Regions from separate parts of the Oxalicibacterium sp. genome, predicted to be linked through region 1. Evidence: riboswitches for the same ligand, from Rfam matches in the RefSeq annotation. Region 1 holds a riboswitch; the other holds the start of a gene.

Region 1 (3,208 bases):
TTGTAGTAAGCATTGCCAGCATGACGACACACTAGTTTTTATTGTTACTTTTAGAAAGCTGTCATGAGACGCAATCGCAAAGCAAAAATCGTCGCCACTCTGGGCCCTGCCAGCGGCGATCTGGAAACCATTACCGCGTTGTTCGAAGCGGGCGTGGACATGTTCCGCTTCAACTTCAGCCACGGTTCGCACGAAGATCATCGTGCACGTCACCAGATCGTGCGCAGCCTGGAAGAGAAGTACGGCCGTCCGGTCGCCATCCTGGCCGACCTGCAAGGCCCGAAGATTCGTCTCGGTACCTTCAATGGCGATTCCACGATGCTGGTCGCTGGCGAGCAGTTCGTGCTCGATCGCGATGAAACCCCGGGCGACGCAACGCGCGTCTATCTGCCGCATCCGGAACTGTTCGCAGCTGTTGGCGCCGGCCAGACGCTGCTGCTGGACGACGGCAAGATCCGCCTGTCCGTCGAAAGCAACAAGGACAACCGCATCGTCACCAAGGTCGCTGTCGGCGGCAAGATATCGAACCGCAAGGGCGTGAACGTTCCTGATGCGATCCTGCCGATTCCGGCAATGACCGCCAAGGATCTGGTCGACCTGGAATTCGCGCTGTCGCTGGGTGTGGACTGGGTTGCACTGTCGTTCGTGCAGCAGGTTTCCGACATCGAAGACGCACGCAAGATCATCGGCGATCGTGCACTGATCCAGTCGAAGATCGAGAAGCCGGCTGCCATGCTGGACATCGACGGCATCTGCAAGGCATCCGACTCCGTGATGGTTGCCCGCGGCGACCTCGGCGTCGAACTGCCGATCTCGCAAGTGCCGCGCGCGCAAAAGGAAATCATCCGTGCTGCACGCAAGTACGGCCGTCCGACCATCGTTGCCACGCACATGCTGGAATCGATGACCGAATCGCCGATGCCGACGCGGGCGGAAGCCTCCGACGTCGCCAACGCGATCTACGAAGGTGCCGATGCGGTTATGCTGTCGGCCGAATCGGCCAGCGGCAAGAACCCGGTGCGTGCTGTTCAGATGATGGACAGCATCATCAAGGAAGTCGAAGCCGATCCGACCTACCGCACGTTGCTGGATGCGCAGCAAGTTGCACCGTTGCCGACGCCGGAAGATGCGATTGTCACCGCACTGCGCGATGTGACGACGGTCGTCAACGCCGCCGGTATCGTGACCTACACGAAATCGGGCCACACCAGCATGTTCGGCGCACGCGTGCGTCCGAATGCTTCGATCCTGAGCATTACGCCGGACATCAAGATTGCACGTCGTCTGGCATGGGTCTGGGGCATCCACTCGATCGTCGGCAAGGACGTCACATCGGTCGACGAGATGGTGCAGGTTGCCGTCAGCTCCGCAATGCGTGAAGGCTTCGCGAAAGTCGGCGAATACCTGACGATCACGGCCGGCCTGCCGTTCGGTGAATCGGGTACGACCAACCTGTTGCACATCGCGACGGTGAAGTAATCCGCTGCTCTGGGGGCGACTTGCCGCTTTCCAGAGCTGACATCGATGCATTCCGTTGAGTCACGACAATGTGTCTGGAATGCATCGATGTCAGACGCCAAAGTTTGACCGCGGTCAATGAACGCCGAAGCGGCGGCTCATAGACTGGCAAGGTAGTCGTTGTATCTGTAGTCGAAGTAAAGCTAGGGGTCCTGACCGAACGTCGTTCGGCCGGGTGAGAAAAACCCTTGAACCTGATCTGGATAATGCCAGCGAAGGGAAGCTGCCGAGTTGTGATGGTCCGTCCGTTTTGATGTTTTTGACGACTGCCATCCGTTCTCGAAAACTCCTGAGCTGGCTCCAAGCCACTGAGTTAGCCAAGGAGCCAATATGAACGCCAATCCGAAATTCCTGTCCGCCACCGCGACAGTCGACGAAGCAGCCATCCAGCCGCTGCCGAATTCCCGCAAGATCTACATCGAAGGTTCGCGTCCCGACATTCGCGTGCCGATGCGCGAAATCTCGCAGTCCGATACGCCTGCGTCGTTCGGCTTCGAAAAGAATCCGCCGATCTACGTGTACGACACATCCGGCCCATACACCGATCCGGACGTGAAGATCGACATCCGTTCCGGCCTGAATACGCCGCGTCTGCCGTGGATTCTGGAACGCAACGACACCGAAGAGCTGCCGGGCCCGACCTCGCAATACGGCATCGAACGCCTGAACGATCCGAAACTGGCCGAACTGCGCTTCAATCTGCATCGCAAGCCGCGCCGCGCACTGGCCGGCAAGAACGTGTCGCAGATGCATTACGCGCGTCAGGGCATCGTCACGCCGGAAATGGAATTCGTCGCGATCCGCGAAAACATGAACCGCCGCGCGTATCTGGAAGAACTGAAGAAGTCCGGTGAAAAGGGTGCCAAGCTGGCCGAGCTGATGGGCCGCCAGCATCCGGGCCAATCGTTTGGTGCGTCGATCCCGATGGAAATCACGCCGGAATTCGTGCGCGACGAAATCGCCCGCGGCCGCGCGATTATTCCGGCCAACATCAACCATCCGGAAGTCGAGCCGATGATCATCGGCCGCAACTTCCTCGTCAAGATCAACGCAAACATCGGTAACTCGGCTGTGACCTCGTCGATCGGCGAAGAAGTCGAAAAAATGACGTGGGCGATCCGCTGGGGCGGCGACAACGTGATGGATCTGTCGACCGGCAAGCACATTCACGAAACGCGCGAATGGATCATTCGCAATTCGCCGGTGCCGATCGGCACCGTGCCGATCTATCAGGCGCTGGAAAAGGTCAACGGCAAGGCCGAAGACCTGACGTGGGAAATCTTCCGCGACACGCTGATCGAGCAGGCCGAGCAGGGCGTCGACTACTTCACGATCCACGCCGGCGTACGCCTGCAATACGTGCCGCTGACGGCCAAGCGCATGACCGGCATCGTGTCGCGCGGCGGTTCGATCATGGCGAAATGGTGTCTCGCGCATCACAAGGAATCCTTCCTGTACGAGCACTTCGAAGACATCTGCGAAATCATGAAGGCGTATGACGTGTCGTTCTCGCTGGGTGACGGCTTGCGTCCGGGTTCGATCTATGACGCCAACGACGAAGCGCAACTCGGCGAACTGCGCACGCTGGGCGAACTGACACAGATCGCATGGAAGCACGACGTGCAGGTGATGATCGAAGGTCCGGGTCACGTGCCGATGCACCTGATCAAGGAAAACATGGACCTGCAAC
Region 2 (3,208 bases), on a different contig from region 1:
GCAACGCGCGACCATTCTGCCGCTGCAAGTGCAGGAACGGCAGGCGGTCAGCGCACTGGCCATCCTGCTCGGACGCCAGCCGCAGGCATTGCAGGTGGCAGAGCAGGATCTGGATGCCTTGACGGTGCCGGAAGTCGGCGCGGGTCTGCCGTCGACGCTGCTGTTGCGCCGCCCCGATCTGGCCAGCGCGGAAGCGCAGCTGTATGCCTCCGATGCGAATGTCGCCGCCGCGCGCGCAGCCTTGCTGCCGACCATCACGCTGAGCGGCACGGCCGGTTCGTCGAGCGCGGCGCTGTTGTCGCTGACCGATCCTGCCTACAGCATCGGCATTGCGGCATCCATTGTCCGTACGTTGTTCGATGGCGACCGTCTTGGCCAGCAGGTCGAATTGAACGAATCGTCGCGCCGCCAGCTGGTCGAAAGCTATCGCAATGCGATCCATTCCGCGCTGAAGGAAGTCGACGATGCGCTCGGCAATGCCGAACGCAATCGCAACCAGGAAAGAGCGCAGATCGAGATACGCGAAGAAGCGCTGCGCGCACTGCAGCTGTCCGAGTTGCGTTACCGCGAGGGAGCGGACGATCTGAACAGCCTGCTCGATGCGCAGCGCACTTTATTCACTGCAGAGGATCAGCTGGCGCAGCAGCGCCTGCTGCGTTTGAGCGGTACCACCGATCTATTCAAGGCGCTGGGCGGCGGCTGGAGCCGTCCGATTACGACGCAGTAACGCCGATCAGACGTGTATCTGCGGAGCCTGCGGCGTTTTGCCGCGTAAATTCCGCCATGCGACACCCAGTAGCAGCGTAACGGCCAGGCTGGGAAGCGCAGAGCCGAGTTGCGGCCACCATGCCGGGCAGGCGTGGAAGACGGCGATGCCGATCAGCCAGATCGCAACCGGAACCGTGTTGACCGGACGTTGCGTGGCTTCTCCCCGCAGCGACAATTGCGATACGACGACGCCGAACAGCGGAACGAAGACCGAGCTCAGCATCAGCAGAAAGGGTTCGAGTCCGTGCATCGGCAGCACCAGCGCGCAGGCCGTGGCGGCGATCGCCAGCACGATGCCCCAGCTGCGGATGCTGATACGGCTGTGCAGGAAGTTCAGTGAAACTGAACCGGAATAGACGTCGCCGTAGGCATTGTCCATTTCATCGATCAGGATCAGCCCGAGTGCGACCAGTCCGCCTTGCGCGAGCAGGATGGTCGCCAGCAGGTCCGCATCCGGTGCAGTCGTGCTGACGATCAGCACGCCGAGCGCGTGGCACCAGATGTTGGCGATCGCGAAGCCCAGCCAGGTGCCGCGGAAGGTGCTGGCACTGCTCCTGCCGTAGCGCGCGAAATCCGCCACCAGCGGCAGCCACGATACCGGCATCGCCATTACCAGATCGATGCCGGCTAATAGCCCCATCGAGCCGTCACCGGGCTTGTCCCAGAAATCCTGCAAGCCGTTCGCCTGCGCCTTCAGCAGGAACTGCCAGCTGATCCAGAGCAGCGACAGGATCACCAGCGGCAGGCCGAAACGGCCGACGAAGCGTCGCACCAGTCCGATCATCGAACCGGTTGCCAGCGCGATCAGCAGTAGTCCCCAGAACAGCGCGGTGACATACGGCACCCAGGCGGCTTCAAGTCCGAAGATGTCCTTGATCAGCGCCGTCGTGCCGTCGCGCATGACGACCAGCTCGAATGCGCTCCAGCCGAGCAGCTGGACGATGTTCAGCACGACCGGCAATCTGGCAAACGAACTGCCCAGCGTCTGGCACATCAGCGCCGGACTCGGCAGGCCGCGTTCGCAGCCGATGCGCGCGACCCATGCCAGCAGTGCCGCACCGAGCAGCGAGCCGATCAGGATAGCGACGACGGCATTGCGCGGTCCCAGCGCGCTACCGAGGAAGGCGCCGATCTGCATGACCAGCAGGCCGACGCCGAGGCTGAACCACAGCGCCGCGTGATCGCGAAATGCAAAGACGCGATCGGCCAGTGCAACCGGCGTGAAGACGGATGAGGTGGAAGAAGGTGAAGCGGAAGAAGATTCTGGCAAGGCCATCGTTGTCTTTCAAGGATGGCAGGTCGGCTGATGCGGTGCGGCGCCGTAGGCGGCCGGCATGCTTTCCTGCGCGAGGATTACCTCAATCAGGTTCAACGGGTATTTCTCACCCGCGCAATGACGATGCGCAGGACCCCGAGCGAATTCGCGTTTGGCGAAGGGCGCTACTTTGAGCTAAAAAACGGCAGCAGGCAAGCGGCGATGCTCCGCTGCGAAGAGAGCGTGGAGGATGTAGTGGGGAAAACGGATGGGATGCTGCGGAGATGCCCAAGAAAAAGCCGGACCGTCAAATGTGAGGGGAGGCGGTCCGGCCAAAAAACAGCAGCAAAGAAAACAACAGCAGAGTCGCGATGGGGGATGACGCATTGCCCGCAAAGCAACAATATACTGTATGAAAACACAGTATATTGCCTGTCGCCGTAAAAGTCACGCTTTCCATTTCGGCACCCCAAAAAGCAAAAAGCCGCATGGCAGATGCCATGCGGCCGAAAAGGGGATGGAGCGGATTACAGGCCGAGGCGGGCGGTTGCTTCGCTCATGACGGCGTCGTTCCATGGCACGAAGCCGGTCATGTTGATCTTCGACAACGCGGTGCGGCCGGCGTCGTTGTTGGACAGATCGAGCAGCAGGATGCGCAGTTTGTCACGATCGGCGGCGCTCAGCTTTTTCGACACAACGAATTGCTTTATTGGGACGGGTTTGGTCTCCGCCAGAATGCGTCCACCTTTGTCGACCCAGCTCTTGGCAACCTTGGCCGAACCGGTCACGCCGGCATCGACGAAGCCGTTGTCGATCATGAATGGCACGGCGTCCTGATAGCGGGTCGCCGTATAGGCGCGTTCCGGCTGCGGGAAGCCCAGCTCATTCAGGGCGGCGGTGAACATCGTGGTCGTGATCGATTCGATCGAGGGCACGCCGATCTTCTTGCCGCGCAAATCCTGCATCGACTTCAGCGGCGAATCCTTCTTCACCATCACGTGCGCGCGATAGTCGGTGTAGCCCTTGGCCGTCGCCAGACCTTCATAGCCGTCTTTCTTCACGGCCAGCAGGCCGACGTGCGCCGGATGAATGAAGGCCAGATCGTACTTGCCTTCGGCCAGGCCTTTTTCCAGCGTGGCGTACTTGTCGACGCTTTGCACGCGCACGTTCTGCTTCAGTTCCTTG

Evidence for each region. Region 1 has a riboswitch for thiamine pyrophosphate ahead of thiC (phosphomethylpyrimidine synthase ThiC). Riboswitches for the same ligand answer to the same signal wherever they lie in the genome.
Region 2: another riboswitch for thiamine pyrophosphate. It lies ahead of ACO1VH_RS07075 (purine-cytosine permease family protein); the one in region 1 lies ahead of thiC (phosphomethylpyrimidine synthase ThiC).

Annotation. Positions count from the first base shown of each region.
Region 1 covers NZ_JBMQZD010000002.1:21,003-24,210, reverse strand. Annotated here, with positions in the region: gene pyk (pyruvate kinase) at 64-1,479, shown strand; TPP riboswitch at 1,654-1,756, shown strand; gene thiC (phosphomethylpyrimidine synthase ThiC) at 1,849-3,208, shown strand, end outside.
Region 2 covers NZ_JBMQZD010000004.1:136,052-139,259, forward strand. Annotated here, with positions in the region: gene ACO1VH_RS07070 (efflux transporter outer membrane subunit) at 1-727, shown strand, start outside; gene ACO1VH_RS07075 (purine-cytosine permease family protein) at 734-2,044, opposite strand; TPP riboswitch at 2,091-2,192, opposite strand; gene ACO1VH_RS07080 (phosphate/phosphite/phosphonate ABC transporter substrate-binding protein) at 2,551-3,208, opposite strand, start outside.